One region of the Aminipila butyrica genome, then DNA from elsewhere that is predicted to be linked to it. Evidence: riboswitches for the same ligand, from Rfam matches in the RefSeq annotation. Region 1 holds a riboswitch; each other region holds the start of a gene.
The links. Region 1 has a riboswitch for cobalamin ahead of Ami103574_RS14450 (immunoglobulin-like domain-containing protein). Riboswitches for the same ligand answer to the same signal wherever they lie in the genome.

Region 1 (12,138 bases):
TTTATACAGAACTGTTGGGTCAGTACGACTTGGCGGTGACCGATTCTAAATCAGGCAGACAGGTGGAGACTTCCATGACTTACAATGCTTTTGATTCCTATCATCAGCAACTGGATATCAAGCCTGAAGTGGAGAATATCATTCGCACGGCCAGAGAGGATCGCTATCTAGAATACGCGCCTTTGGGCAAGTCTGCTGAAGGCAGGGATATTCCATTTGTTATTCTGTCTAGAGAAGAAAGCGACATTGATAAATATTTTAGCCAGACTTTGCCAATGATGCTGAATAGTCCGGGGGACTTTCTAGCGAAGATAGAGGCAGGGACGGCAGATGGATATAAGCCGGTCATCTGGTTTAACAACATCCATTCAGACGAAGCCAACGGCGTAGATGCGCAGTTGGACTTGCTGAGAAAGTTATCCCGAGCTAATGAAATCACTTTTGAAAGTGCCAGCAAAACAGAGAAGGATGCGGGGGGAAAGATTGGCCAGTACGAGACCGGCGACACGGACGAATTCACGCTGGATGTACAGGAACTGCTGGATCAGTTTATCATCGTGTTCAGCCTGAACAACAATCCGGATGGCCGACATTACAACACCAGAGAGACAGCCTCAGGCTTTGATCCTAACCGGGATGTGACTTATCAGACCCAGGTGGAGACTGAAGCGGTGTTCCAGGCTCTGGCTAAGTGGTCACCAATGATTTGTAACGACTTTCACGGCTTCGTAGCGGATTTCTTAATTGAGCCGTGTACGCCGCCTCACGATCCAAACTTTGAATATGATCTGTTGATGGCTGGGGCCATTCCACATGCTAACGCCATGGGGAAATCCGGCATTGCCAACACTAAATATGACCACTACATCATTCCATTAGATGATTACAAAGATGGTTGGGATGATGGGGCACCTATGTATGCGGCGGTATTAGCACAGATGCACGGAGCACTGGGGCACACCATAGAGGTGCCAGAGTTGAATCAGGAATCTAATAACGCCTTTCTATATGCAGGCCTGGGTTCCTTGAACTATGCTTTAGAAAACAGAAAGCAGTTATTTAGCAACCAGCTGGAAATCTACCGACGAGGTGTAGAGAATGAAGATTCGCCTAAAGTAGACAGCTGGCTGATTAATGCTGCTGGGGAGGCTGTCGGAAGGCAGAGAGAACAAAATAATAATTTCTTCCCAGAATATTATGTGCTCCCGGTTTCAGGAGAGTTACAGAAGAATCCATTGGCAGCCTATGAAATGGCCGAGTTCCTCATAAATAATGGAATACGGGTGGAGAAGACCTCCGAGGCCGTGCAAATCGGTTCGACGACTTATCCGGCAGGAAGTTTTTTGGTATCTATGCACCAGGCTAAGCGAGGTCTGGCCAACTGCGTACTATACGACGGATCCGATTTCTCTGACTTTGCTGCTATGTATGCGGAAGTGACTATGTGCTTCCCGCAGCTGAGGGGATTCGATAAATATGAGGTGCGCACAGCGGGAGCCTTTGAGGGCAAGACTGTTGCAGTAGAACAGGTAAGAGTGCCAGCTATGGCGATTCCATCGGGGACTGTGCAGCTGGTAATTAAAAATACGAATAATGATGCCGTAAAGGCGGTTAATGAATTGTTGAAAAACAATCTTCCCGTAGCCATGACTTATTCCGCAGGGGAGGGTTTTAACAAGGGAGACTTTATTGTAGATAAGAAAGATGTGGAGGCTATCAAGGATAAATACTTCTTGGAATTGTCTCCATTTAAGGGAAAGGCATCTGTAAAATCTCTGAGGCAGTCGAATATAGCGGCTGTAGGTGACGAAATGCGCTATGTGCTTCAGGGCCTTGGATTCCAACTTCTGCCGGAGGATACTTATGGGGGAGCTGACGTTATTGCTGATGACAGCAGCTACAGCATGACTTCAGATATGAAGCAGGCCATCCAGGGCGGGACCTCCTATGTGGCCGTAGGCGCATATGGCATGTCTGCGCTGCAAAACAGCGGCCTCTTGCCAGGGTTTAAGATGGGTGGCTTTGACGACTATTACGAAGGAGTCCTGCGAGCAGACCTGAATACGGACAGCGTAATCACCGGTCGATACAATGAGAAGGACATTCTATACAATAATACAGGTTCCTGGATTGAAAGTGCACCGGCTACGGCCAAGGTACTGGGGACTATCAGTGAACAGGCAGACTTCTATGTGGCAGGCTGGTGGCCGAACCACCAAGAGGTTAAGGGTAAAACCTACATCATGCAGGATCAGGCAGGAAATGCGAAAATCACTGCATTTGCCAGCCACATTACGAATAAGGCCCATAATACCCACCAGTTCAGATTGTTATCTAATGCCATCTATGACAGTTTGCCGGGAGCATTGACTGAAATAACCGGATACGCCGAAAGCAGTGGAAAAAGCGGCAGTAAAAATACTAGTACAAATCAAACTTACAAAATCACGGTATCTGCGGGAAAGGGCGGCACTATTAGTCCAGCCTCTGCCAGTGTAGCAAAGGGAAGTAATCAGAACTTTTCCATCAAAGCAGACAAGGGATATGTCATAGCGGATGTAACAGTGGATGGGAAGAGTGTTGGTGCGGTAAGTACCTATAAATTTAATAGTGTGACAGCTGTACACAGTATTAAAGCTACTTTTAAGCAGAGTGGAGACACATCCACAGAGAACAAGGCTAACTGGACGTTTAAAGACGTTTCTGCTTCCAGCTGGTTCCATGCTTCCGTAGACTATGTGCTGCAAAAAGGTATCATGAAGGGAATGGATAGTCAGACCTTCGGGCCGAATATGCAGACCGACCGAGCTATGATTGTGACCATGCTTTACCGGCTGGAAGGACAGCCAGCGGGAGGTACTGCAGCTTTTCCTGATGTAGCAGGAGGCGTGTGGTACAGTGAGCCAGTCGCTTGGGCCAATGGCAATGGTCTGGTAACCGGATATGAAAATGGTCAATTCCAGCCAAGCAAGGCTATCACCAGAGAGCAGCTTGCTTCTATTTTATACCGATATGCAGGGTATAAGAAGCTGGATACAACTGGAAAAGGTAATCTGGCATCCTTCCATGATCAAGGACAAATTTCCGCTTATGCAAAGGAGGCCGTCACCTGGGCGATTGGAACCGGTTTGATGAATGGCAAGTCAAGCGGTCAATTGGATCCGAAGGGAACTGCCACGAGGGCTGAAGTTGCAGCTATGTTCCAGCGGCTAGACAGTCTGATGGATTAAACGTACGACGTTTACAAGGCACGGAGCATGACCTGCAAACCGGGATTACTGCGTGGAGCACGGAGCATACTTATTTTGTGGGATTAAGTGATTCGGTTATAAATACCTCTTCAACTCGTAGCAGTTGAAGAGGTGTTTTACAAGCAGATTCTACATAAATCGACAACGGTGCTATTGACACAAAGTCCGCTTAGTGATAGTATTTCAATGTGTGAAGAACTTGACAATAATTTAATAATTGTTTCATGTTCCGTTTTGATTCACTTAAATGTTGAATTGGAATGGCTAAGAGGGAAGCAGGTGAAAGACCTGCGCGGTCCCGCCGCTGTAAACGAGAAGCTTTTCTGTCATGCCACTGAGAAAATCTTGGGAAGGTTAGAAAAAGCACGGATTCGTGAGCCAGAAGACCTGCATGAAGCGAAAGCGCAGTATTCCGCGGGAAATCGGTTATACTTATGGGATATATATCCATGTGCGATACATCATTGTTTTTATATGCAGGAAAAACGGACTGTAGTATGTTGGTACTACAGTCTTTTTGTATGCAGAAAAATCAGTCAGCAGCATGGCCTAGGCCCTTGATTTACCGTGGAAAAGAATAAAGGTTTTATCTTCTTATCAGAATAACGCAATTAGCGATGACATAGATAAAAATAAGAGAAGGAGAAGAAAAAGCAATGTTTTTTGAAACGAATAAAGCAAGTAAATTTCTAGCTCTGTTGTTGACTCTGGCCATGATTTTTACAGGATTTTCTATGCCGGGATACGGCACGTTACATGCCTATGCAGATGACGACAGTGAAATCCTTGTCAGTACAGCCAGTGCTCCAGCAGAAGGGGATGGATCACCTGGGAGCCCTTACCTTATCCGAACCGCTGAGGAGCTGGTTTGGTTTGCAGAAACGGTTGGTACAAAGCCAGGAGCATGTGCTGTTCTTGAAGACGATATTGAGCTAGACGGAAACGATAGTAACCAATGGAAGCCAATCGGTAGCAGCAGCAACGCTTACACAGGAACCTTTGACGGACAGGGGCATACTGTAAGTGGACTTTGTATCGACACTAGGCCGGAGTCTTATAAAGATGATGGTAAATATCTCGGGGTTATTGGGAACCTAGGAACTAATGGCACCGTGAAAAATCTGTCTGTAGAAGGAAGTATTTACACCCAAGCCAGCGGAGCAACTTATACGGGCGGCTTGGTGGGCTGCGCCGGTGCAGGCAGTCAGATTGTGAATTGTGCCAATTATACTGATATTATTGCTACAGACGGGGGCACGGTAGGCGGACTGGTAGGTGGTACGAAAGCCAGTGCTAAGATATCAGGGTCTTTTAATGCAGGCTCGGTGTCAGGGAAACAGCAGACCGGCGGCATTATTGGGTATGCCCAATATGCAGAGGTGAGCTACTGCTATAATAGCGGAGATATCAGCACGGCAGCAAAATTTGCGGGAGGCCTTTTAGGGTATACCTATAATGGTATTACCTTAAAGAACAGCTATAATACGGGACGTATTATAGGAACTGGCAACGTAGGCTCTTTAGTTGGATTTTTTACGTCAGGGAAGGACACGGTTAGTGACTGCTACTGGTTAGATAGCTCGGCGGAGAAAGGGATTGGAAATATTGAAGCCGATGCGGTTCCTGTAACAAATGCTTCCAAAAGTGCTGCCGAAATACAATCTAGTGATTTTGTCGATTTAATTAATGGCAGCAATCCGCCTGAGGATGCTAAGTTTGTAGGTGTAGATGGGGAATATCCGGTACATCAGTGGCAGCAATCTGAGGTGCCTCCGGAGATGACTGATGAAGAAGCCGTAGCCGGAGCTGTTGCAGCACTAACTCTAAATACATCAGAGCCAGTAACAGAGAATCTTACGCTTCCATTAACAGGTATAAACGGTACTTTCATTTCTTGGAGTTCTGACACGGCGGCTGTTCTTTCTGATAGTGGTGTGCTCAATCCACCTAATAAGGAGACAAAGGTTACCCTGACGGCGACTATATCTAAAAACGGCGTGGAGGACACAAAAGCTTTTGCCTTTACAGTAGCGGCTAAAAGCGGAAATGCTGATGCAGAAGCTGTAGCGGCAGCAATACAAAGTCTTCCAATGAGTCTTTTGGTTCCTGAAAATGGAGTTGATACAAATCTAATTTCCTATGTTAATCGCCTTTTAGAAAAGAAAGGGATTACTGGTATTACTGTGACCCTTACAAGTCCGGGAACACCTGGAAAAGCCGATGTTGGTAGTATTGCAGCCAACGGAGATATTACCTATTTTTATCAGCAGCCATCTTTGCTTGGTTATAATACACCATATGTGTTTGTTGACGACATTAAGTTGAATTTCTCTAAAGGAAATGCCAGTCAAGAGGTTACTAAAAGGGCTCGACTGGACTGGGATGAAGGAAAGGTCAAAAACTGGCTTACGGAGGCGGTGCTGGATACGATTACCTGGGACAGCATCAAAGAAAGCAACACCGATTCTCAGGAGGTTACGTCTTCGTTAAGTTTACCGGTACGCAAGAGGGATAACCAAAATACGTTGCTGGCTAACCTTACTTGGAGCAGCAGCGATACTAGTGTGATTCAAATTGCTAAAGGAGAATTAGGTAGCGATAATCCACTGGCGGCTACAGTAAAACGCCAGGCAGAAGATCAATCGGTTGTCCTTACGGTTTCTGCTCAGAGTCCGAAGGGCGGAGACATTATTATTATTGCCACAAAGACTATCAATCTTAAGGTAAAGGGTGACGGCACGTCTCTCTCGGAGCAGCAGAAGATGCAGGCTATGCTGGACAAGCATTATCCAGCGGATTGTCTGACTCTGGTTTCAACAGGAGAAAAGCTTACAGATCCGGTTCATGGGGATGTAAAGGTACCCACTCATTCTAGAGACTGGTTCGATGAAGCTTCGGGGTTGGAATTCGCTACAGACATCACCGATCCGAATTCGGAAAGCAGTACAGGGCGTAATTACGATTTTACAGCCACGGTTGCGGATTCCCAATATTCCGTTGCGTCTTATCCGATTATCAACGTGTATCGCCCGTTACCGGGACAAAGCGTAGCAACGGTTCAGATAACCGTAACTATGAGCAAGGTGAACGATAAAAGTATCAGTGCCAGTAAGACGCTGGCTTTCCAGATTGCGCCATGGGAACAACAGGAGCTGGACAACGCTATTGCAGAGGCAACAAAACTGATGACTCAGGCAAAGGCTGATTATGGGGCCGCTTTGCTTCAGGGGACAAAGAATACAGCTGACAATATAACCGAAAGCCTTGCGCCGTTTCGTAAGGTTACTTTGCAGAATGAGAAGTTAATATTCAATTCTGATAATACAGTTCCTACTGGCAGATATCTGATTGCGGATGAGTTCCCGGGCTATGATCCCATGAAGGTTTACAGCGGGGGTGTCCGGACATTTAAGTCTAGTCAGGACAAAACCATTGCACATGAGACGCTTAAGTTGGTAGGAAGTGTACCGCAAGATAAGCAAGTCACCATCACTGCCTGGTTGACGGACCCACAATTGGGGCGGTATTGGGGAAAATATGGAGCGGCAGACAGTGCTACTTCTGAGAATAAAGAACTTTATAAAGCATTTAAAGATTTTTATAAAAATGAAGTTAATGCTACTTATACTGTCAAAGGGACAGGGGGAACACCAGATCCAGAAAAAGACAGTGCAACAATTCAGCTTGCCTTTGCTTATGATGGAACATTTGAGGTTCAGCCTGTTGAGATGACAGTAAAGGCAGGAGAGGCTGCGCGATTCAGCATAGGAGAGGCATCGAAAGTGCCAACGGTCTTAGATGCAGCAGTAACAGCCCATGAGCAAAAGTATGGGGAGGCATTCACGACCGCTACCGCAAATAATTATATGAATAGCGGACTGACCAAGCTTTTCGGACATGGAAATGGGCAAAATACCTATTTTGGTCATTATATCAATGGGGAATATAGTGATGGCTATGCCAATGAAGCTACATTAAAAGATGGCGACATTGTATATCTGTACAACTACGGAAACTGGGATGGAAGTGCTACCGCTAATTTTTACAAAGATGGCAGTTTCACTGCTGAGGAAGTTACAGAAGATGGAACGCTTACTCTAAGTCTCTTGAAAGCCCCTGGACATGAGCAGAAAGATACTCCACCGGCAGCCGGTGTGCCAGTTGGGGTGATGGATAAGGATGGTAAATTATCTGGCGACAAGATTGTCTCCACTGTGCAGACTAAAGACGATGGCAGCTTTACCTTGCATTTCACAGAAGATGGAACCTTCTTCATCTTGTCGGGCGACACTTGTGAGGGCAAGACTTTATATCCAGCTTGGTGTAAAGTTATTGTGTCCGGTGCTATGACAGAAGAGGAAAAGCAGGCAGCAGTATCGCAGGACAAAACGGATTTGGTTGTGGATGGGCTGAATCCAGATGGGACCTTATTAGGCGGTGAACTGACATTAGTTACTCGAGGCACTAGTGGAAAAACAGTTATCAGTTGGCGGTCGGATACCCCATCGGTTATTACCGCTGATGGACAGATTATCAGAGATTCTCAGGCACATATGGTTAAACTCACTGCTGACATATCCTGTGGCGGTGTAAGTGAGAGTAAAGAATTTACTGTGCAGGTACCGGCTTTGACGGATGATGAAGCTGTGGAAAGCCTGAATAAGGCCAAATCCAAGTTAACCTCTGAAGCACTTGTACCGATGGAATATGATGGATTTGACAGTCAATACAAGCAAGGCTATTATACCGATTCAAAGGAACTGGATACTAGTTTGTTGACGAAAGCTATTGCAGTAGTAAAAAATCCGGAAATCCGTATTTCTATCGACAGCTCAGCTAACAGCGCTATCAATGCTGACGGGAAAATTACTTATGGAAGTAGTGCTGTGACGGAGGATGTGGTGTTTGGACTGTCCATAGGGGGGCAGACTCAGCAGCACACCGTCAGAGTCACCGTTCCGACTCATCTGAAAAACAAGCAGGAATACATGGCAGAGACCATGAATCAGGTGGAATTTGAGCAAATAAAAGGAGAGAATCTCACCGATGGTGATGTGCGATTGCCACTACTTTTACCTAATGAATTGGATGTGGACGAAGACCTCTATTCGATGGCAGAAATTAGCGCTACATGGAGTTCCGATCATCCAGACATAGTTAAAGTTCCTAGCTATACCATTTCAAGTTCAGAAACCAACTATAATGCTGTGTATAAGACGGAAATTATTCGGCCTCAGACGAAGACTACCGTCAAACTTACGGGCACATTTGGTTATAATACAGAATACGACAGTTTCATGGGCACGTTGCCACCAGGAGTTATGCCAGAGGGCAACATGACCAAGGTCATTACTGTTGTAGTAAACCCTCTTACAGATGAAGAAAAAGAAGCGATTAAGAATACATTGAATGCAGCTTTAAGCTCCATTGGAAGCGAAAAAATAACAGCATATCATAATGGAAAAGATAGTGGAGTGGCGGCAGATTTAACGGCAGTAATGGATGATCTGCATCTGTATGATTTTGATAAAAAGAGTGGATATGGAGACAGTGGCATTAAGGTGACTTGGTCTACTGACAATCCGGCTATTACAGTCAATACCCTCCGAGCTAAGGTGTCTCGCCCGATTGGAGCAGAAGATGCTGTCGGCAAATTAACGGTAACTCTATTTAAAGATAACATGAGCGTCAGCAAGAGTTTCGACGTCACAGTTCTGGCTGATTCTGATGCTGCGGCAGGGTTAAAAGCAGAAGCACTTGCGCTGACGAAGGCAATTACCTCTCAATATGCAGCCAAGGACGCAGCGTGGTGGGGGAAAGCTGACAGCGGTACTTTCTGGCATGTCTTAGGTATGGAAGCGTATAAAGACTACCAGCCAGACACGGAAAATATGCTCTCCAAAGAAGCAAAGCAGGCCTTTGTCAACAAAATGATTGCCTACTCTGTAGAAGGAGATACCGATTCTATACGAAATGCCAACACTCAGGCCAACGTTATAAACGGATTAAGTGCGCTGGGATATGATGCGACCAATCTTTGGACGGTAAATCATTCTAAGATTAGTGCAGTTGAAAAGTTAAAGGCTATATCTATTAATGATGTACAAAACAAAAACTATAGGACGATAGCTCCGTATGTACTGACTGCATTCAGACAGGGCAATTATAATACAGCGCAGCAGGAAGCGGAGCACATTAAATATTTGCTGGAGGAATTGAAGCAGGATTCAAATTGGACCATTGTGGTAGATTATCCAGCTATGATGATGCAGGGACTGACGCCATACTATAATCAGGCGGATGTAAAAGCTGTCTTGGATACGGCAGTCACCAAGTTGTCGGCCCTGCAAGGAGAAAACGGAAGCTTCGGCAATGCCAACTCCGATGCCATGGTTATGATTACTTTGGCGCAGCTGGGGATTAATCCAGCCAGCGACAGCCGCTTTATAAAAGGGGACAACAGTCTTCTGGATGGACTGCTTCTTTATAAAACCGACGACAACAAGGGTTTCGGGTACAAAGATAAGAATACCTTGAATGAAATGTCTACTTATCAGGGGCTGCTGGGGTTAATTTCAACCTTGAATGTGATGGATTCGGGAAAGGACTACAGTGTATACGATTTCAGCAAGGGTGTTAAAACGGCAGCTTACGCCAACGGAACCATTGTAGGAGACGACGACGTGCCGGCAGGCCCTGAAGAGGGGAAGGATATCACAGTCTCCTTTACCATGAAAGGGGACAAGGGAACCTGGATACCGACCACTTCGGTTACCCTGAAAGAGGATTCAAAAGTATATCATGCTTTTGTAAAGGTTCTAGATGATGCAGGCTTTACTTACGTTGGAGCAAATAAGAATTATGTTTCATCCATTACGCATAAAAATGGGACAACCTTAGCTGAATTCACCAATGGCCCTGATTCAGGCTGGTTATATAAGGTGAATGGAACCCTTCCAAATGTAGGCTTAAAGGCGTATACCTTGAGCAATGGAGATAAAATTGTTTGGTATTATACCAATGACTGGACAAAGGACCCCGGCGCTATCGAAGCCATGGGGGGAAGTTCTGCGAAACCTATAACGGAAGAAAAAACTAGTACGGCTGTAGGCAAAGTCGAAGCAGAGGCCAAGACAAATGCCAATGGGGTAGCCAATGCGACTATAGCAGATAAGGATATTTCTTCGGCTATAAAAGATCTGTTGAATAAAGTAGCCGAAAGCAAAAAAGACTTGCTTAAGAGCATTGCCATTGAAGTGAAGGCTGATACGAAAGCGGTAAAGGTGGAAACCGTTATCGCAAAATCAGCGGTGACAGAACTTGGCAAGAAAGTGGATGAAGTTCAGGTAAATACGCCGCTGGCTAATATAAGCCTGGACAGCAAGACGTTAAAGCAAATTGCAGGAAATCTCAAAGGCGATATAAAGGTTGCAGCAGAGAAAACAAACGCACAAAAATTCATGACCAGCAATGAAAAACTCTCGCAGGAAAAGAAGAATAGCATAGAGGAACGGATTGGCAGCCGCCCTGTCTTCGACTTCACTATGCAGTCTGGAAACGAAAGCCTCACGCAATTTGACGGAAAGATCACAATTTCTATGCCGTATAAGCTTCAGGCAAATGAGAAACCGGAAGGTGTAGCTGCTTATTATATCAGCAGCGATGGCACGATGACAAAGATGGCAGATTCCAAGTATAAAAATGAACGGGTTGAATTTACCACCGACCATTTTTCTTATTATGCAGTAGGATATGAAGAGACGATGACTTTTACCGACGTATCCGCTGATGCTTGGTATGCAGAAGCGGTGTCTTATGCGGTAAAAAACAACCTCATGAAGGGGGTCAGCACTACAGCGTTTAAACCAAGTGATAAAACCACCAGAGCTATGCTGACCACGATCCTCTACAATGCAGAGGGCAAGCCAGAGATGAAGGCAGAAAGTCCCTTCGCAGATGTGGATGGACAGGCTTGGTATGGGGCACCAGTTATTTGGGCCTCTCAGCAAAAAATTGTCAAGGGCATGAGTACGAATGCCTTTATGCCGGAAACAAATCTGACCAGGGAGCAGGTTGCCGTGATGCTCTACAACTATGCTTCATTTAAGAAAATGAATGTAGAAGGGAATCCAGGGGCAGCAGAAAAAATGACGGATTCCGGAGAAATCTCATCCTGGGCGAAGGATGGGGTAGCTTGGGCTTTAAATAAAAATATTATTAAGGGAAAAGGAAGCAATATTCTGGATCCAAAAGGACAGGCAACAAGAGCAGAAATCGCACAGATGATTAAAAACTTCATGGAAAACAAATAATCACAAAAGACTTTTTCAGATTTAATTTGAAGAAGAGGATATAAAAAGGAGTCATCAGTCAAATAATATTTGATAAATGGCTCCTTTTTAACTTCTGAGGACGGGCTGCAACAAAAAATAGTAACCGCACAGAAAATGTGTTACAATGAATAAGATAATAAGCGAAAAGGGCTTCTAGCGAAGTGGGGGAATGTAATGAACGATAAAAAATATAGGGATGTCTTATATGAATTTAGAGAAATCAGTGACTTGAAAGACATGGTGGATTCCAGTGCGGAGCTATTTGCCGAAAAGGACGCTTACCTAGTGAAGCTTGTACCGGGCGGAGAATACACCCCTATTAAATATAAGAAATTTAAAGCGGATATTGATGGATTGGGGACAGAACTGATTCACATGGGCCTTAAAGGCAAAAAAGTGGCTGTGGTAGGGGAAAACAGTTATGAATGGGTCGTTACGTATCTGGCGGTGACCAACGGCACGGGGGTGATTGTGCCTCTGGACCGGGAACTGCCTCCTCAGGAGATGAGCAATCTGTTGGAGCGGGCAGAAGTCAGTGCCATCGTTTATTCGAA
Region 2 (12,138 bases), 250 kb from region 1:
TCACGGTATTTATTAGCGCTGGCATCAGGGATACGTTTTCCGTATTATAGTTTAGAGCAAAGAGACCGGGATCTAAGTGGGGAATACCTTTCAGCAGAATATAACCCACTAGACAGATGAGCACACCAAAGGTGAGGATTCCTGCCCCTATAACTAAGAGAAACAAGCCGAAGGACAGGGGATTTCTCAGATACGCTTTCATCTTTTCTCTGTTGCTGACCTTATTGATGGCTTCCTTGTCAGGACTCGACGATGAGAACTGTTTAATTGCCTCCATTTAGATTCCTCCTGTTCAAAAGAGATACGGACAAGTTAATGATAAGTATAAAAACGAACAGCACCACAGCTGTCGCAATGAGGGCCTCCCGATGAAGACCTGCCGCATAGCCCATCTCAATAACGATGTTGGTGGTCATAGTCCGGACGCCCTTGAAAATACCTGCGGGCATTCTGGCTTGGTTTCCCGCTACCATCATCACCGCCATGGTTTCACCGATGGCTCGTCCGATACCTAAAACGATGCCGGCGATGATTCCCGATTTAGCTGCTGGCAGCACCACCCAGAAGATGCTTCGCTCGTGAGTGGCTCCTAGGGCCAAGGCCCCCTCATAATAAGATTCCGGGACGGTTCGGATGGCAGATTCGCTGACACCGATTATGGTTGGCAAGATCATGATGCCCAGTAAAAGGGAGGCCGTAAGCATGCTGCTCCCGTTGCCATCAAAATTGTCTCGGATAAAAGGAACCAGTACCACCAATCCAAAGAAACCATAAACAATGGAAGGAATACCTGCCAGCAACTCCGTAGCAGCTTTCAATGGCTTGTAGATTGGCTTCGGGCAAAACCGGGCCATGAATACCGCTGTCAGCAGTCCGATAGGCACGCCGATAACAATAGCGCCTGCGGTTACATAGATGCTCCCTAAAATCATCGGGAATATGCCATAAATATCGTTGGATGGCTTCCACTTTTCCCCTAATAGGAAGGATGCTGCTCCAATCTCATTTATGGCTGGTATGCCGTTTGTAAATAGAAAGATACATATCAAAGCAACTGCCAGCACCGAAGTGCAAGCAGCTGCAAAGAATACGCCTCTCATAAAAGTTTCTTTTGCGTTTCTCATTTTATTCTACGACCTCTGAGTCTACAACCTCTGACCAGTTCGTCACTTCACCGACAAAGATGGCTTTTACCTGATCCGGTGTCAGTTCATCCACTGTGCTTTCCTTGTTGACGATAACCGCGATGCCGTCCATAGCGATGGCAGTGGCTTTAAGCCCTGCTTCCAATTCAGTATCCTTCAATTCTCTGGATGCCATGCCGATGTCACAAATTCCATCAATAGCGGAAGTCATACCCGTGGTGGAATCACTCTGCTGGATTTCAATAGACGCATTTGTATTAACTGCCAAGTAAGCTTCTTTCAGCTTTTCCATAACTGGCGTAACAGAGGAGGAACCTGCTACAACAATCTTGCCTTCTGGCATAGTGCCGGCATAGGCCGCGGAATCGCTGACGGAGATATATCCATTGCCTTCGATGACCTTCTGACCTTCTGCACTCATGATGTAGTCAATGAAGTCCTGAGCCACTTCGCTAACCCCATCCTTGGTAGCGATGTTGAAAGGTCTGGCGATTTTGTAGGTGCCATTTTTGATTACTTCCTTGCTCGGAGCAACCCCATCAATCTTTACTGCCTTAACTGTATCATTCAGAGAGCCTAAGGAAATGTATCCGATGGCGTATGGATCGCCGGATACGCTGGTCATCATGACAGAGGTATTATTGGTAATATTGGCTTCTTCCGTGGTATTGTCCACTTTTTCACCGGCATCATTTTTTTCTTCAATGCCAAAGAGTTCGATAAACGCCCCTCTGGTGCCGGATCCATCTTCTCTGGATATAACGGAAATATCGTGGTCAAAATCCGCCTCACCATTTTCTGCTTCTTTGCTGCCACATCCTGCAAAACTTCCTGCAATCAATACAGCCACCGCAGTACATGCCATTAATTTCTTCAATCCTTTTTTCATCACACGTTCTCCTTTGCCAACCTTTTTTAATCACATTCATTTGTGAATACTCTTATTTTGTCTACATTCACATAGTATATGCGTCGTGTTAAATCAACAAGCAGGCTGTGGTAAAAGGTCTGTAAAGTCATGTTAAATATATGTAAAATCTCAGGCAATTTGGCGGCTATGGCTCTAGTTTTCACCATTTCCAACAATTTAAACTGCTTGCTTTCTATTTATGTTATTACTATAATGTAAATAGAAATTTGAATGAATTAGTAAACAACTCTTTTTGGCTGTTATCCTAATAATATCTATTATTTCGATTGTCCATAAACAAAAATTGTTTATACAGCGGATAAGAAAACGGCTTATAAAAGTTAGGAGGGCGAGCATCCCATGAATCAAGAAATCCAACAGCTGTCCCAAATTATTCAGGATAGCCAGAATATAGTATTCTTTGGTGGAGCAGGTGTTTCCACTGAAAGCAACATCCCTGATTTTCGCTCAGAGAGCGGACTGTATCAGGCGGTAAGCCAGTACGGTCATCCACCTGAAACCATGCTTTCCCGCAGTTTTTTCGACGGGCATCTGGATACCTTCTACGATTATTATAAAAATAACCTGATTTACACAGAAGCAAAGCCCAATGACGCCCACCTAGCCTTGGCTAGACTGGAAGCCGCAGGCAAGTTGAAAGCAGTGGTTACTCAAAACATCGACGGCCTCCATCAGTTGGCTGGCAGCAAGACGGTCTTTGAACTCCACGGCTCTGTCCTGCGAAATAACTGCATGGCATGTGGTGCCCCTTATGACCTGGCGTACATCATGGATCCAGCCCACTGCAAAGACAATCCGGAGGAGAAAAGGCAAATTCCTTTGTGCGAAAAGTGCGGCGGTATTGTCAAGCCGGACGTCGTTCTTTATGAAGAATGTTTGAATGACCAGGTAATGGAAGGTGCCATATCGGCCATCGCCCAAGCTGACACGTTAATTGTAGGCGGCACCTCTCTAGTAGTATATCCTGCTGCGGGGCTGATTAACTATTTTCACGGAAACCACCTGGTTCTCATCAACAAGTCTGAGACCTCTTACGACCGCAAGGCTGATTTAGTTATCTATGATGCCATCGGCAAAGTTCTCCGGGAAGCTACAAAAAAATATTCTTTTATTTAATATCTGACATTCTTTAGCATTCATCTATTTATCACCCTTGACAGGAAAAAGGATAAGTAGTAATATGAACATGCAACTAAATACATATTTTATGTTCCGTCAAAAAATGTTGACGGCTAAGAGGGAAGCAGGTAAGAGTCCTGCGCGGTCCCGCCGCTGTAAGCGAGGAGCCACCACCCTGTTCCACAAAGGAAGATCACTGAAGCGTCCGCTTTGGGAAGATCGGGTGACGGTGTTGATACGCAAGCCAGAAGACCTGCATAAAGTTCCATGTAATCCGAAGGGTAATCGGTTTATATTTTTATTGTGTCTTACAGAAAAACGGGCTGTAGCTTTTTGCTACAGCTTTTTTTATTGCAAATTCGCCTGTGAGATGCAGCCGGGGCGTAGCCCCATTCACGTTTTAACAAGATGACGTCTGAGGTAAACAAATGGAAGCACACATGACACTAAAAAACGAGACGAACAAACCTCACCAGCACGGACACCGCCACCAGAAGCACCGCAAGATTGGGCACAAGCACGGAGAAGGTTCCTCCATCGACTTTTATGCGTATCTCTCCGAGATACGTCATTGGAACCCCGGGTTTAAAGTGTCACTCTCCGCATTGACATTGATTTTGACCATCGGTTTAAACAACCCTTGGGTATCCTTGTCTGTCATTGCCGCTATGGCCTATGTGACCGTAGTGAAGGGACGACTTCCTCTTCACGCTTACCTGTCGATTCTAACCATTCCCATCGCATTTATCCTGCTGGGAACAATTATGATTGGCATTGATTTTGCGCTGAAGCCGGTGAGCCAGTTCAACCTTCATCTAGGTTTTTTCTACATAGTGACATCCTGGGAACGAATCCAGACTATGTGTTTTTTAATCCTCAAGGTCTTTGCCGCGGTCAGCGCCATGGAGATGATGGCTTTATCCACCCCATCCTCCGAGATTATCTGCGTACTCCAAAAAGTCCGCGTGCCAAAGCTGTTTACCGAGTTGATGATGATGACTTATCGGTATATCTTCATCCTGATTGACGTCAATATCCATATCAGAAATTCTGCGGACTCTCGCTTGGGTTTCTGCGATTTGAAAACTTCCTGGAATACATTTGGAAAAGTTGCAAGCAATATGCTGATCGTTTCACTGAAAAAGTCCAGCGCCTATTACGACGCCATGGAAGCCAGATGCTACGACGGAGAGTTTATCATCCTGGAAGAACCGCGGCCAATCCGCACCAGCCAGGTAATCCCAGCTATAATTTTTATCTTTTTTCTCTTCGGGCTATGGGTCATGTCAAGATAGGAGGCCGCTTATGAAGGAGCCGATTTTACAAATTCAGGATTTACATTATTGTTACGGAAACGGGAAGACGGCTTTAAACGGCATCAGCCTGGATATCTATCCAGGTGAAAAAATTGCCGTGGTAGGTTCCAACGGAGCTGGAAAGTCTACTTTTTTCCTCAACACCAACGGAGTTCTTACACCAGACGATGGTCAGATTTTTTACCGTGGACTGCCCATTACAAAGAAAAATTTAAAGGAACTGCGGAAAAACATTGGCATTGTCTTTCAGGACGCGGACAACCAAATCATCGCTTCTACGGTCCTGGCCGAAGTAGCTTTTGGGCCGATGAACCTCAAGCTAAGCAGGGAAGAGGTCTTGGAACGGGTGGAAGAAGCCTTGGCTTATATGAATATTCTTGAATTTAAAGAACGGCCGCCCCATTACCTGAGTGGCGGCGAAAAAAAACGCGTCAGCATTGCCGACATCATCGCTATGAGATCGGAAATTATCATCTTTGATGAACCTACGGCAGGGCTGGATCCCCTTAACGCAGCAATGCTGGAGGAGGTATTGGAAAAGCTTTCCTCCGAGGGAAAGACCATGTTAATCTCCACCCACGACGTAGACTTTGTCTACCGCTGGGCTGAGCGCATGATCGTTTTCAACCAAGGGCAAATCATCGCCGATGGATCACCCCTGAAAATTTTTCAGGACATGGCCATCCTGGAGCAAGCCAATTTAAAACAGCCTATGCTGTTAAAGATTTACGACTTGCTGGTGGAACAGTCTCTGGTAGGCGACGAGCAGCGCTACCCTGCCACGTTTCAGGAATTGCAGAAAGTCATTCAAAGATAAAAGAGAAAAGGAGAGACCTATGAAAAAAATGACTATGAAAGAAAAGAAACTAATTTTAGGCACTGCTGTTGCTGCTTTATTTCTCGGCATAGCACCGTCAGCCAGCGCCATGCACATTATGGAGGGCTATCTGCCTCCTACCTTTTGCATCGTATGGGGTGTAATCTGCCTGCCGTTTTTAGTGGCAGGTTTCCTATCCATCAAACGGACCTTAGCAGACAACCGCAGAAATATTACCATGATTGCCATGGCAGCGGCTTTCGTGTTCGTGCTGTCTTCCTTGAAGATTCCGTCAGTGACAGGCAGCTGCTCTCACATGACAGGTACTGGACTAGGTGCCATCTTGCTCGGACCTAGCGCAGTCAGCATCCTGGGCATTATCGTATTGATATTCCAGGCCATTTTGTTAGCTCATGGTGGTCTGACCACTCTGGGAGCCAACACCTTCTCCATGGCCATTGCCGGTCCTTTCGTTTCCTTCGGTATCTATGCCCTGTGCAAGAAGCTAAAGGTAAACAAGAGCGTGGGCATCTTTTTGGCAGCCTCCATCGGCGACCTGTTTACCTACTGTGTAACCAGTTTCCAGCTGACCATGGCGTACCCGTCTCCAACCGGCGGATATATGGCTTCCCTCTTAAAGTTCCTGGCGGTTTTCGCCCCTACTCAGGTTCCTCTAGCCATCATTGAGGGTATCCTGACGGTGGTTATCGTCATGGGTCTTGAGACTTACGCTAAACCAGAATTAAACGCTTTAAAGTTTGCAGTTGGAGGTGACACAAAATAATGAAGACGAGATCAAAGGTTATCATTTTACTAATAATTGTTTTTCTAATCGCTATTGTTCCCCTATTCGCCTTAAAAGGTGCTGAATTTGGTGGTTCTGACGATGCCGGTGGAGAGGCGATCTCTACGATTATGGGTGAAGAATATACCCCATGGTTTACACCGGTATTAGAGACCGCTATCGGGGGTGAAATCCCAGGAGAAGTGGAAAGTTTGGTATTCTGCCTTCAGACGGGTATCGGCGTAGGCGTCATCGCCTTTGTCATGGGCCGACTGGTAGAACGCTCCAAGCAGGAGAAAAAGAACGGCAAAAATACCCATTAAGTACATTCACGCGAGAATCACATTTACGCATACAAAAGAAGAAGACCATGGCTCTTTCAGGGCCATGGTCTTCTTTTATTTTCAATCAGTGATACACTCCAGCAATCTGAACCTTTAAGATATTAGTCGTGCCAGATATGCCGATTGGTACTCCCGCAGTCAGCACCACGATTTCACCGTTTTCTACATAACCGGCTTTACTGGCGGCAGCTACTGCTGAGTTGAAGAGATCCCGGGTGTTTTGGTATTCGGGAATGATTAAGGGCTGCACACCCCACGCCAGGTTCAGCTGTCGCCATACGCAGGCGTTGCTGGTGCAGCCGATGATGGGACTGCCTGGCCGGTAGCGGGAAATCATGTGGGCTGTCCGTCCAGAAGCGGTCACTGTGATAATGGCTGCTGCATTTAAATCCATGGAAGTAGTACAAGTCGCATGAGAAATAGCCGTAGTCACATCGGGCTTATCAAATTCTCGGATTTGAGCAAATCGGCTCTTGTAGTTAATATCTTCTTCTGCCCGTTCGGCAATCCGCACCATGGTCTGCAAGGCCTCTACCGGATAGGCCCCTGCTGCCGTCTCCCCCGAAAGCATGATGGCACTGGTTCCGTCATAGATTGCGTTGGCTACATCAGTGGCTTCCGCTCTCGTAGGCCTTGGATTCTTCATCATCGAATCCAGCATCTGCGTAGCAGTAATAACAATCTTTCCTTCTGCGATGCACTTTTTAATAATAAGCTTTTGCAGTACCGGGACATCCTCCAATGGAATCTCTACGCCCATGTCTCCTCTGGCCACCATGATTCCGTCAGCAATTTCAATAATCTTATCAACGTTATCTACGCCTTGCATATTTTCAATCTTAGCAATAATCTTAATAGTATCGCACTGCTGCTGGCTCAAAATATCTTTGATAGCTTGGACATCTTCGGCTGTGCGAACAAAAGATGCCGCTATAAAGTCTACATCCTGTTCCACACCGAAAAGAATATCCTCATAATCTCGCTGGCTGATAAACGGCATGGATAAATTGGAATTGGGCACATTGACCCCTTTATTATTGGATACCGCTCCGCCGTTTTCTACTTCACAGAGAATATCCGTTTCTCCTACCTCTAAGACCTTCAGTTCAATAAGCCCATCGTCGATAAGAATTATCATGCCCTGGTGGACATCCTTTGGCAAGTCAGCATAAGTAATGCTGGCTATATGCTGGTCGCCCATCATCTGCCGGGTGGTCAAGGTGAACTGCTGTCCCCTTTCTAGGAATATTTTGTCGTTTTCAAACTGACGAACCCGAATCTCCGGTCCCTTTGTATCTAATATGGTGGCAACAGGCAGTCCCAGCTCATCCCGCATCTGGCGGATTCTCTGCAACGTCTTCCCATGCTGCTGGTGATCTCCGTGAGAGAAATTTAATCTTGCCGCATTCATTCCCTCTACCATAAGCTTTCTCAAGGTTTCATCATCTGTGGTCGAAGGGCCCAAGGTACAAATTATCTTTGTTTTTCTCATTGCTATCACCTTTCCTTTTCCTCATAAGCGCCATAGGCTCATACTTTTCATATTGTCTGTATACACGTAGTTTACCACAGTATTCCATTCCTTACTACATACCTTTTGGCTAAAATTTCTTCCTCCAGCAAAGTCCCCGGTCCATCGGTCAAAAAACGCTTTACCTTGGATTTAACATCTTCCTTCCATTGCCTGCTAGTTTCTTGGTTCACCGCCTCCAGCAATTTCTGGTCCAGCACTTCCTTACTATAGACAATAGCAGGATCCAATTCAAAGGCGGCCGCCGCTGCATCGGCCTCCTCCAGCCTCTCTCCGGCAAATTGACCTCGGAGAAACGTATATTTCTTCCCCGAAAAAGCACCAAAAGCTTTCATGGTATCCAAATAACCCAGCCGTAAAATCCGTTTGACATTTTCCGGCTCAAAGGCCCAAAACTTACCTAAGTTCCATGCGGAGGCAATGATTGTCAGTCGGGGCGAATCCTTCCAGGTCGCTTTTCTCAACAGGCCGATGGCTTCCAGATCTACCGCTATTACATGCTCGGCGCCCTTTTCTAAAGCCATTTCCACCGGCAAATTATCAAAGTACGCCCCATCAATAAACTTCTTATTATCAATCTCGTAGGGTTGTATAATGGGGAAGCAAGCCGCGCTGGCTAAAATATAGTCCAGCAGCTCTCCTTCCGGCATGTCCGCCAAAAACGTGCAATGCTCCTTAAAAGAGGGAAATTCTACAGTCACCAGGCCGTATTCCACCGGCCCCCTGCGTATAACATCTTCTTTTATATACCGCTCTAAGATTTGGCGCAGCTCCTCCCGCTCTGTCAACTCTGTTATCGTACTCTCTTTAATTTCGCTCCAGCTGCTCTTGGCTGCTTCAAAATCGTTTTGTGCTACCAAAGCGCCGTTCACCGCACCGATAGACGTCCCCGTCACAATATGGATATCCACTCCCAATTCATTCAGTGCCTGCCACACACCGATTTCGTAGGCTCCCTTGGCGCCTCCGCCACCCAAGACCAGTGCTGTCTTCCCTGTCCCCATTCCTGTATCCTCCTGTAAAAGCCTGCGAGCCGGTCTTGCCGTCTGCCGACATTAGGTTGTGCAAATTTCCAAAATATATGTTTTGAACATTCGTTCTTTTTATGTTATAATGAACTCTATAAATGATTAACATAAACGCAAGATACCATCTTGTAAAGATAGCATAACCGGAATGACCGACCAAGGCAATATTTTTAAGAAATATTTTATGTCAGCAGGCTTGCCCCGCGGCCCATTCATTCAAATTCGGAGGAAACAACCTATGGACAGCTCCCTGATGAACAAGCTAAAAATTTTAGCCGACAGTGCCAAATACGATGTCTCCTGCTCCAGCAGCGGGGTAGAGCGGAAAAATTCTGGCCGCCGGGGAAGTGCGTCCAATGCAGGCATCTGTCATTCCTGGTCTGCTGACGGCCGCTGCATCTCTTTACTGAAGGTGCTGTTTACCAACAAGTGTGCTTACGATTGTCAGTACTGTACCAACCGCCGCAGCGTAGATGTACAGCGAGCTAGTTTTGAGCCTGCTGAGCTGGCTGAGCTGACGATGGAATTCTATCGGCGGAACTACATCGAGGGTCTGTTTCTCAGCTCGGCTGTGGAAGTCTCCCCCGACTACACCGCCGAGCGAATCCTTCAATGTCTGTCCATGCTGCGATACGACTACGGTTTTGCCGGCTATATTCACGCCAAGATTATTCCCGGCGTATCCCAGGAGTTGACTCACGCCATCGGACTAGTAGCAGATCGGCTCAGTGTCAACATTGAGCTGCCTACCGAAGCCAGCCTCCAGCGGCTGGCTCCTCAGAAAAAGGCCAAAGCGATTTTTACCCCCATGACGCAGATCACCAATACCTTGATTCAGCAGCGTTCCCTTAAAGGCCCCGGTACGATGTTCAAAGGGGAAAACCTCAACGACTCCCTGCACTATCTCCATCCAGAAGGAAAAACCCTGGTTCCTACAGCCGGAGCACAGGTTCACTTGGGGGAAGGCAGCCTGTACCAGATGAGTAATGGCGGTGAGCATGCTCTAATACGGGAGCCTCGCTATAAATACAAGGAAAAGTTTTGCCCTGCTGGTCAGACTACCCAGATGATCATTGGGGCAGGCACGGAAACGGACCGGCAGATTGTTAAGACCTCTGAAAGCTTGTACCGTTCCTTCAAGATGAAACGAGTATATTTTAGTGCCTACATTCCCATCAGCGATTCCCCCTTGCTTCCCTCCGTATTCACCGCCCCGCCGCTGACACGAGAGCATCGGCTCTATCAGGCAGACTGGCTTCTGCGGTTCTATGGCTTTACTGCTGAAGAGATGTTCACCGAATCAGAACCCAACCTGGATTTGGAGTTAGATCCTAAGATTACCTGGGCCCTGCGCAACATCCAGCTCTTCCCCATTGAGGTCAACAAGGCCTCCATGGAAGAGCTTCTGCGTATACCTGGATTGGGAACCGTATCCGCCCTGCGCATTCTTCGCCAGCGAAAAGTCTCTGCGGTCAAGTACGATGACCTCAAAAAAATGGGCGTAGTCCTCAAGCGAGCTCGATTTTTCCTGACTTGCTCCGGCAAATATTACGGAGAAAAAGAGCTATCTCCGGAGTATGTAAGGAGTAAGGTCCTGGAATCAGACCGCATAAAGAGCCAACTGCTGCCCCCAAAGGAGGACTCCCAGCTGTCCATGTTCACCCCCGGCAGCTTTCGACTGGAAGCTCCGGATTCTCTTCATCCCAATACCCCACAAAGGAGGCTGAAAACAGATGGTGGATTACTTATATGACGGCAGCTTTGAAGGATTTCTAACCTGCATATACTGGCACTACTACGGTGAAAAGGCCTCCGGCATCTATCCAGCTGCTCAATATCAGCCTAGCCTATTCTACGGCTTTACAGAGGTTCAAACAGAGGCAGAAAAAGCTACCCGGGTCTATGAGGCCATTGAAAAAAAGATTTCCGCTTACGACCTCCAGCGCATTTATCGGGTTTTTCTCTCCTCTGTAGAAAATCGGGAGCTGCTGCTCTTAAACTATATTCGCTTAGGCTTTAAGGAAGGCTCCAAAACCAGCCTTCTTCACGGCAATCCTTACGTCTTTCCCGTGGCGCAAGCGGAAAAGAAAATAGGCGCCGAAGTCCACCGACTTTATGGACTGCTGCGCTTCTCTGTGCTGGAAGGAGATATCCTCTATGCAGTTGTAGAACCGGATCATGACATCTTGGAGTTTATGGCAGAACACTTTTCTGACCGCTATAAACACGATCCGTTTATCCTACATGATAAACGCCGGGGTAAAGCTCTGGTGGCCCAAGGTGGCGAGTGGTATATCACAGCCTTTACCGAGGCCAATTTACCCCAATTTTCCGCTCAGGAGCAGGAATACCGAGCCCTATGGAAAAAATACTTTCAGACCATTGCCATCCAGGAGCGAACCAATCCCACCTGCCAGAAAAACTTTATGCCGGTGCGTTATTGGAAGCACCTAACAGAAATATAAAAAGGCTTCCCATATGATTTATATCGGAAGCCTTCGTTTTATTTTTTAGAGGGTTTTTATAGGCAAAGCTACACTAATTCACGCTCAATTAGATCTTGATATGACTGTCTTTTCACAATTAATCTCGCTTTCCCTTCTTTGGTCAGGACTACTGCAGGAAGCCTATTTTTGTTATAGTTTGAAGACATGGAAAAACAATATGCACCAGTGTTGAACACTGTCAATATATCGCCTCTTTCCACATTTGGTACGCATAGATTTTTAATTAATATATCTCCGGATTCACAGCATTTACCGCAGATAGTCACGTTTTTATGTCTTTCCAAATTCATTTTATTAGCAATGGCACCCTCATAGACTGCATCGTATAGGGCTGGCCGGATATTATCCGTCATTCCTCCATCTACAGAAACGTAGGTGCGGACATCCGGTATCTCTTTGATATTTCCAATGGTGTAAAGTGTAATTCCACTTTCTCCGATAAAACTTCTTCCTGGTTCGATGACCACAGATGGTCTTTTTAAATCTCTGCTGTCGAAAAATTCATAGATCAGCTTCATGACTGGTTCTAAAAAATAAGAATAAGGTTTTGGAGAATCTCCTTCGGTATAGCGGATGCCGAAGCCTCCTCCCACATTTAGCTCTTGTATTGTATAAT
Region 3 (8,856 bases), 940 kb from region 1:
CAGAAGTCTTTTAGAAGTCTCTTAGTTGAGTAAAGAAATGCGCTTTCGGCACTCATCTAGAGACTTTGTTGTATTGGCGAAAGGATTAGGCCTGCATATGCTTCAACTGATAAATATGCCTCTGGTAGACGAGGTTTTAAAGGAGTACCAAGACAGCAACCAGCTGGAGGAAGTCTGCCGCCGGTACGGCTGCCAGGGAATCGAGGCCATTTGGGGCGGAGAAGACTGCGAATTTTCGCTAGACAGAAAATTGATTCGGGGCTGGCACCTGGCTTTTTTCTGTGACTGGGTGGATCTTTGGAACAACAATGAGATTCAGCTCATGCACAAGTTTAAATCAAAAAAAAGCTGGGAGATGTTTTACGGCGGACCGAACAGGGAGGCCTTGATTAAGCTTCTCAGCGAGGATTTGGACCGAGCACAGCAGTCGGGAGCCGAATACGTAGTCTTTCACGTGTCGGATGTCTCTGTAGAAGAAGTTTATACCTATCAATGGCTGCACAGCGATGAAGAGGTGGTGGATCGAACGGCAGAGTTGATTAATCTGCTGATGGACGGGAAAAAATATACGTTCAAGCTGCTTCTGGAAAATCTCCATTGGGCGGGCTTCACTTTTACCAAACCTGATATTACGAAGCGCATGCTAAAAAATATCCATTATCAGAACAAGGGTATTATGTTGGATTTGGGACACCTCATGTGTACGAACTTGGAGCTGCAGAGCCAGGAAGAGGCGATTGATTATATACATAAAATGCTTGATGAACACGGCATCCTCTGCCGATATATAAAAGGGGTGCATCTGCATCAGTCGGTAAGCGGAGAATATACGAAGGAGCACCTCTGTATTGTACCAAAGCTGCCGGAGGATTACTTGGAAAAGTTTGCGGTGTCTTATCAGCATATTTTAAATATTGACACCCATCAACCCGTTACACATCCGGGCATCCAGAGTCTCATAGAGCGAATTGCTCCAGAATATCTGGTTCATGAGCTGGCGTCTTCCGGCAGAGCTGACAAGGAAAGAGTCCTGAAGATTCAAACGGAGGCTTTGGGGTGGAAAGGATAAAAACATGAACTATAAGACGGAGCACATCAGCACCGAGATGGAAGTCTCAAAATATGTGAAAGAGTACGTCAACGTGGAGGAATTCTTGGAATACTGTAAGCAATGCAGCAGCTATGGCCAAAAGTGGACCTGCCCGCCCTTCGATTTTGACCCGATGGGGTATTGGAATCAGTTTCAGCGGATAGTACTCTTGGGAAGAAAGATCGTTTTTGACCAGCAGGATCAGCAGCAGTTGTCCAAGGAGGCGGCTAAAGAGGAGATGTATGATATCCTTGCGGCAGAGAAAAAGATCCTGTCGGAAGAACTCTATGAGATGGAAGAAAAGCTTGTTGACAGTGTCAGCCTGTCGGCGGGAAGCTGTTCTCTCTGCGGAGATCGCCTGATGGAGACCCACAGCTGCACTCGCAGTGTCTGTCCCGAAGGCAGTGCCAAAGAAAGCTGCCGCTATTATCATAAGCTGCGGTACAGCATTGAGGCTCTGGGGGGCGATGTGGGACGCACGTGCAGCAAGCTGCTGGGCGTGGACTTGGAATGGCTGGAGCCGGACAAGCTGCCCTCTTATTTTGTGCTGGTTTGCGGCTTGCTGAAAAAATAAGGGGAATAAGACACAAAAGAAAGAAGGGAACACAGACATGCAGAAGGAGAGCATAGCAGCACAATACATAGAGGAGTTTCAGAAGATTGTTTCCCAGGCTATCGCTTCGGGAAAGCTGGAGCACGATAAGGAAGGGCCAAAGGCTGAGCGAATTTTTGAATATTCGCAGATCAGCGCAGGAAGGGGCCGAATTGTTTATTCCAGTTTTTCTGACGAAGCGCTATGCCAAGTCTTAATCCAAAAAACCAAGGAGTTGGGCCATGTCCCGGCACAAAAAGAACTGTATTGGATTTATCGAATCTACATAAAAAAGCGTTTTGGCAACTGGCCCAAAGCCTTGATTGCCGCAGGCCTTTCCAAAAAGGCGGGCAAAGATGGGGACTCCTATGAGAAGGTGACCATGAAACGCCAGCAAGAAGAGGAAATGCTGGAGCACCTTCGGCAACTGGCCAACGATTTGGGCAGACCTCCTCACATGCATGAAATGTCGGAGGCCGCAGAATTGTTTCGATTTAAATACGACACCTGGGCTCAGCTTCTGGAAGCGGCGGGCATTGATAATAACTGGAAAAGCCAGGAACCGGTTTATAAGGTTTGTGATTTATTACCAGAGGAGTGGGAGCTGCTGGAGTCTATTTATGACACCGCCAATCGATTAGGCAGACCGCCTATGCGCATGGAAATTTCTCCAGAGGTCCGCAGCAGGTTGAAAAAGCGCTGTGGTACCTGGAGAAATATCCTTTATCAGATACATATGGAACCCATCCAAAAGCTGTGCCCTTTTCAGTCCACCTTTCTGGATGGACGAAGGAGCCGACAGATTAAACATAGTGAAATGCTGGAGGACAGCTTGTTTAAGCTGGTCAACCCAGATAAAGAGACTGTCCGTCAGTTGAACCTGCTTCGCAGGCAGGCAGTCAGCCTTCGCAGACCCCCTATTAAATCGGAAATCCCAAAGGAGGTATGGAAAAACCTGATGGCTCGCTGTGCCAACTATAGAAATATTCTCTATCAGATTGGCATGGAACCAGTGGACAAGGTGCAGGAAAAAGAGATTGAGAAAGCTAATCGGCGGACCCGGAAGTTTCAGCAGAAGCATAGTGCTCAGTATCAAGGTCTTTAGATTCATCGGCCTAGAGCAAGAAATTACAGGCTCGGACGCAAAATTTTGCAGGAGCGGCCCTATTTACAAAAAGCAGCTTTGATGATACAATATTTGATAAGAAATGAGGTTTTTTTAATCTCATCCAATTGAATAGGAATGCTTTTGTGTTTTCTTTCTGCTGGCTAAAGCAGAAGGATGTAATAGGGAATTGAGTGCAAGTCTCAAACGGTACCGCCGCTGTAAACATGGAACTCGTGTTTGGACCAAGTCAGCCACTGATGAAAATCGGGAAGGCAAACAGGAGTGATGGATTGAAAGGTCCTGGAAGTGTAAGTCAGAATATCTTCGCAAATGTTTGTTTTTTTGTCCCACGGATTATGGGAACAAAGGAGTTATGATCAGTACAGAAATACGGCTGTGACAAGGTTAAATTGTCACAGCTTTTTTTGTGTGCATGAGAAAAGGAAGGAGAAAAAAGAATGAAAAGAGAGCAACAGATGAGAAGAACAAGTCTGCTGATTACCCTAATCTTGGCGGTGGCCATGATTTTTGGCAGCCTACCGGTTTTTGCGGCAGATGCCCAGACGGTACAGGCGGCAATGAATGACACGGCAGCCTACATGTATAAGACAGTGAAAGAGCCTCAGGTGAGTTCTATCGGTGGAGAGTGGGCTGTGCTGGGATTGGCCAGAAGCGGCTATGATGTGCCGGATACATATTACAAGGACTATTACAACAGGGTGGTGGACTACGTGAAAGCCTGTAAGGGCGTACTCCACGACAAGAAGTATACCGAATATTCCCGAGTGACCGTGGCTCTTTCTGCCATTGGGGCAGATCCCACTAACGTAGGAGGTTACAATCTGTTGACTCCCCTGGGGGATTTCGACAAGACTATTTGGCAAGGCATCAATGGCCCTATTTGGGCCTTAATCGCTTTGGACAGTGGAAATTATCCAATGCCGGAAAACAAGGCGGCGGCTACTCAGGCCACCAGACAGATGTATATTGATGAGATTTTATCCCGTCAGCTGTCTGACGGCGGCTTTTCACTCTTCGGCGGCGCAGATGGTGCTACAGCCGAAAGTGAAGGATCTGATCCAGACATTACGGGCATGGCGCTCCAGGCTTTAGCCAAGTATCAGGATCAGCCTAAGGTCAAGGAGGTAACCCAAGAGGCCCTGAAATGCCTGTCTGCCATGCAGCGAAGTGATGGCGGGTTTTCCAGCTGGGGCACGGCGAACTCCGAAAGCTGTGTACAGGTTGTTGTCGCTTTGTGCGAATTAGGAATTGCCCAAGATGACAGCCGATTTGTGAAAAATGGACACACGGCTGTAGATAATCTATTAACGTTCTATCAGAAGGGCAAGGGTTTTCTGCACACAGCAGATGGCAGCGGCAGCAACCAAATGGCAGCAGAACAGGGATTTTACGGTCTAGTTGCTGTAGGCCGAGCTCAGCAAGGGAAGAATAGCCTTTATCGCATGAGCGATGCTTCATCCCCGGCTTCTACCACCGGAGAGACTAATGCAGAAACCACCGGACAGGGCCTGGCGAATAAACAGGCTGACGTGAAGAAGCAAAACGTAACACTGCCAGGCAAGACCTTTTCGGATATAGCTGGCCACAAGAACCAGTCGGCGATGGAAGCACTCAGTGCCAGAGCTATTATCAATGGCAAAACAGATGATAAGTTCATGCCTAACGACACCATGACCAGAGCTGAATTTTCTACTATTGTTGTTAAAGCACTGGGTTTAGAGCCAAAGAGCGGCAATAATTTCTCTGACGTAGATTCCACCTCATGGTATGCTCCTTATGTGGGAACTGCTTACCAGTATGGCATCGTCAAGGGTACCTCTGAGGACACATTCTCACCAAGCGGAACTATTACCAAGCAGGAAGCGGCTGTCATGGTAGAGCGGGCAGCCAAGCTGGCAGGCATAAGTAAGAACATGGATGCAGCGACTGTGCAAGATACGCTGGCGCAGTTTACAGACTACGTTACCGTAGCAGAATGGGCTAAATCCAGCATGGCTTTCTGTTATGATGCGGGCATTCTCTCTCAGGAGAAGATGGATATTCTGCCAAAGAACGCGATTAAGCGCTGTGAGGTTGCTGAGATGTTGTTTCAGATGCTCACCGCTGCAAAGTTGATGTAAAGGAGGTCAGTCATGAAACTCACAAAGGGTAAGCTGATCGCCGCAGGTGTTATCTGCGGGGCATTGGTGATCACCTATGTGGCAGGGGGCGGCTATGCAGTAAAGGATAGTACCCCCCTGTCAGCAACAAATTCGGTGACCGACTCAGCGGTGGCAGCGGTCTCTTCTCAGGAAGATTTCCTGACAGCCACTGGGGGAGCTGTGGTCGAAAACCCTAAAGATTCTGAGGCAAAAGACGGTAGTGGCAAGAGCAGTGCAGACGGCCAAGAAAAGGGAACGATGACTGCTGCACAGAAGGTGGCTCTGGCCCAGAGCATGGGCAGTGATGCCTCTTCCGCAGGAGTCAAAAAAGGATCTTCGGACTACTCTCAGTCTAAAGGGATGAGCTTAGATCCGGAAACAGGAAAGGACAAATATCTCACTGAACCAGTGCCAGAGGGAAAACCGGTGCCTGTGGAGCCACAAAATACGGTGATTTCAGATAAGAAACTCACCTGTACCCTTTCTGTTCGCTGTGATACCATCTTAGACAATATATCGGCGCTGGATCCGGAGAAGGTAGAGCTGGTCCCTACCAGCGGGGCTATTCTGGCTACGGCTACAGTAACCTTTTACGAAGGGGAAAGTGTTTTCAACGTGCTCCAGCGAGAAATGAAAAAAAATAAAATTCATATGGAATTTGTTAATACGCCGCTCTATAACAGTGCCTATATTGAAGGCATAAACAATCTCTATGAGTTCGATTGCGGGGAACTGTCTGGCTGGATGTACAAAGTCAACGACTGGTTTCCCAATTATGGATGCAGCCGTTATCAGCTGAAACAGGGAGATGTAATCGAATGGGTTTACACCTGTGACTTAGGTCGGGATGTGGGCGGCTATTATTCCACGGGAGGCTGATGCAGATGATAAACAGAGACACCTTTTCAAGTTATCATCCTCTGGTTAATTTTGTCTATTTCGGTTTAGTGCTAGCCTTCTCCATGATATTTGTCCATCCCGTGTGTCTGGGTATATCGTTAATTTGTGCCTTGACGTATGCTATCTATTTAAACGGGAAAAAGGCGGTGCGCTTTAGCTTGCTGTTCATGCTGCCGGTCTTTGTAATCACGGTTCTGATGAATCCGGCCTTTAACCACGAGGGAGGAACGATTCTTACATATTTGCCGAGCGGAAATCCCTTGACCCTGGAATCCATGGTCTATGGCATGGTGGCAGCCACCATGCTCATTGGGGTGATTTCCTGGTTTTCCTGCTACAACGCAGTTATGACCTCCGATAAATTTGTCTATCTGTTCGGCCGGGTAATCCCGGCCTTATCCCTTATTTTATCCATGGTGCTGCGCTTTGTGCCTCGGTTTAAGACACAGCTTCAGGTGGTGTCCAACGCGCAGCGGTGCATTGGCCGAGACATTTCCAGCGGAGGAGTCCTTCAGCGGGCCAGAAAAGGGCTGACCATCCTTTCTGTTATGGTAACCTGGTCTTTGGAAAATGCCATTGAGACGGCAGATTCTATGAAGAGCAGGGGGTATGGTTTGGAGGGGCGAACCGCTTTTTCCATTTATTCTATGGACAGGCGGGATGGCATAGCGCTGTTATTTCTCACAGTCTGTGGACTGTATATTATCGCAGGTGCCTTTGCCGGCGGTCTCTACTTTCGATATTTTCCCACAATAAAAGGGGTGAGCCCAGGTCTCTACCCCTTTAGTCTTTTTATCTGTTATGCCGCACTCTGCCTGATGCCTGTGATCCTGAACGTGGCTGCAGATGCCCGGTGGAGGGCACTAGAGACAGGCAACAGCATGAGAAAGGAGGAATCGCAGATTGAATCGGTGCTTTGACATTAGAAATCTAAACTTTGCTTATCCAGAGCAGACAGAAAAGACCTTGACGGATGTAAGTTTTTCCGTAGAGCCGGGAGAATTTATTGCCTTGTGCGGACCCTCCGGCTGCGGGAAATCTACGCTTTTGCGTCAGTTAAAAACGGTAATCGCTCCTCATGGGGCTAGGCTGGGGGATATTTTTTTTGAGGGTAAGCCACTGCAAGAAGTATCGCTGCGGGATCAGAGTGCCCGTATCGGTTTTGTGCAGCAGAACCCCGATAATCAACTGGTAACAGACAAGGTATGGCATGAGCTGGCCTTTGGACTGGAGAGCCTGGGCTATGATACGGCCACCATTCGAGGGCGGGTGGCGGAGATGTCCAGTTTCTTTGGCATTCAGACCTGGTTTTATAAGTCGGTAAAGGAACTTTCCGGCGGACAGAAACAACTTTTAAACCTCGCCTCTATCATGGCCATGCAGCCTTTAGTGTTGATTCTCGATGAACCGACCAGCCAGCTGGACCCCATTGCGGCGGCAGACTTTTTGGCTACTGTGGGGAAGATTAACCGAGAGTTGGGGACTACCGTTATCATAACGGAGCATCGGCTGGAGGAAGTATTCCCGCTCAGCAATCGAGTTTTGGTCATGGATCGAGGCAAGCTGATTTATCAAGGGGAGCCACATCAGGTGGGGACGGCTCTTCAGGAGCACGGCCACAGCATGTTTATGGCCATGCCTACTCCCCTGCGGATATTTGCCGCCGTGCCCAATAAACTGCAGTGTCCAGTAACAGTAAGAGAGGGCCGATTGTGGCTGGAGGAAATAGCAAAGGAGCGGGAACTGGCTGCAATACCAGCAGAGCTTAAACCAGAGTTGAAAGAGATGCCAGTGCTGGAGCTAAAGGACCTATGGTTTAAATATGAAAAGGATCTGCCCGATGTGATTAAAGGGCTGTCTTTGCAGGTGAGGCCGGGAGAATTTCTGGCAGTACTAGGAGGGAATGGTACCGGAAAGACGACGACCTTGTCTCTGATTGCGGGGATTAATCGACCATACCGGGGAAAGATTTTAGTTCAAGGGAAAGATGTGACAGGGAATTTGAGAGGGGTTCTGGCTCAGATTGGCTCCCTGCCACAAAATCCACAGGCTCTTTTTGTCAAGAAAACGGTGGAAGCAGATTTGCTGGAAGTGCTCAAGGAACGGAAGCTGTCCAAGGAACAGCAGGGGGAAAAGCTGGAACGGGTGTTGAAGCTCTGTCGGCTGGAACAGCTTCGCACCCGACATCCTTATGACTTGTCAGGGGGAGAACAACAGCGAGCAGCTTTAGCCAAGGTTCTGCTTTTAGAACCGCAGATTCTGCTGCTGGATGAACCGACTAAGGGGCTGGATGCCGAGTTTAAGGAACTTTTCGCCGAGATTTTGCAGCGGCTGCTTCGCCAGGGTGTTTCCCTGGTCATGGTTAGCCACGACATCGAATTCTGTGCTAAATATGCCCATCGCTGCGCGATGTTTTTTGATGGAAATATTGTTACCGAGGATACGCCGCGGGCTTTCTTTTCTGGAAATAGTTTTTACACCACCGCAGCAAACCGTATGGCCCGTCAATTGCTGCCGGAGGCGGTGGCCGCTGAGGATGTCATCCTTGCCTGCGGTGGAAAGGTGCCCCCTGGACCACAATTGCCAGCAGAGGATTTGTATAGGCCGGATAAGGTGGTAGAGAAGGCAAACCAAGCCCCAAAAAGTCACAAGCTGCCTCTATGGCGGCGGATTTTAGCGGGAGCAGCGGGAATTTGCGCTTTGACTCTGGCCTATGTAGCGCTGCAAGGATCCCAGATAATCCAGCTGGAGCCCTTGGAACAGAGTATCTATTTTATCGCCTCTCTGGTGGTATTAGCGCTGGCCATTTCCCAGCGGAGCCAACAACCGATAGAGGTCATCCAGATTCAGAAAGAGAAGCGCAGGTTGTCCAAGCGGACAGTAGCCGCAGCAGTGATGATTCTGCTGGCCATTCCCCTGACCCTTTACGTGGGGGTATTCTACTTTGGTGATCGGAAATATTACTTTATTTCCTTATTGATCATCCTTGAAACTATGCTGCCTT

Region 2: it holds a riboswitch for cobalamin, as region 1 does, so the genes downstream of both, cbiQ (cobalt ECF transporter T component CbiQ) here and Ami103574_RS14450 (immunoglobulin-like domain-containing protein) in region 1, are expected to answer to the same signal.
Region 3: it holds a riboswitch for cobalamin, as region 1 does, so the genes downstream of both, Ami103574_RS10070 (S-layer homology domain-containing protein) here and Ami103574_RS14450 (immunoglobulin-like domain-containing protein) in region 1, are expected to answer to the same signal.

What each region holds. Positions count from the first base shown of each region.
Region 1 covers NZ_CP048649.1:3,060,809-3,072,946, reverse strand. The annotation lists gene Ami103574_RS14455 (M28 family peptidase) at 1-3,230, shown strand, start outside; cobalamin riboswitch at 3,459-3,660, shown strand; gene Ami103574_RS14450 (immunoglobulin-like domain-containing protein) at 3,908-11,563, shown strand; gene Ami103574_RS14445 (AMP-dependent synthetase/ligase) at 11,759-12,138, shown strand, end outside.
Region 2 covers NZ_CP048649.1:3,315,425-3,327,562, forward strand. The annotation lists gene pstA (phosphate ABC transporter permease PstA) at 1-277, opposite strand, end outside; gene pstC (phosphate ABC transporter permease subunit PstC) at 264-1,124, opposite strand; gene Ami103574_RS15515 (substrate-binding domain-containing protein) at 1,126-2,034, opposite strand; gene Ami103574_RS15520 (NAD-dependent protein deacylase) at 2,416-3,192, shown strand; cobalamin riboswitch at 3,267-3,470, shown strand; gene cbiQ (cobalt ECF transporter T component CbiQ) at 3,636-4,490, shown strand; gene Ami103574_RS15530 (energy-coupling factor ABC transporter ATP-binding protein) at 4,501-5,328, shown strand; gene Ami103574_RS15535 (energy-coupling factor ABC transporter permease) at 5,348-6,112, shown strand; gene Ami103574_RS15540 (energy-coupling factor ABC transporter substrate-binding protein) at 6,112-6,435, shown strand; gene pyk (pyruvate kinase) at 6,521-7,948, opposite strand; gene Ami103574_RS15550 (patatin-like phospholipase family protein) at 8,020-8,991, opposite strand; gene Ami103574_RS15555 (putative DNA modification/repair radical SAM protein) at 9,254-10,768, shown strand; gene Ami103574_RS15560 (TIGR03915 family putative DNA repair protein) at 10,749-11,480, shown strand; gene lysA (diaminopimelate decarboxylase) at 11,549-12,138, opposite strand, start outside.
Region 3 covers NZ_CP048649.1:2,120,024-2,128,879, reverse strand. The annotation lists gene Ami103574_RS10085 (sugar phosphate isomerase/epimerase family protein) at 26-1,069, shown strand; gene Ami103574_RS10080 (DUF2284 domain-containing protein) at 1,074-1,664, shown strand; gene Ami103574_RS10075 (homing endonuclease associated repeat-containing protein) at 1,702-2,787, shown strand; cobalamin riboswitch at 2,917-3,134, shown strand; gene Ami103574_RS10070 (S-layer homology domain-containing protein) at 3,249-4,931, shown strand; gene Ami103574_RS10065 (DUF4430 domain-containing protein) at 4,944-5,831, shown strand; gene Ami103574_RS10060 (energy-coupling factor transporter transmembrane component T) at 5,837-6,772, shown strand; gene Ami103574_RS10055 (ATP-binding cassette domain-containing protein) at 6,756-8,856, shown strand, end outside.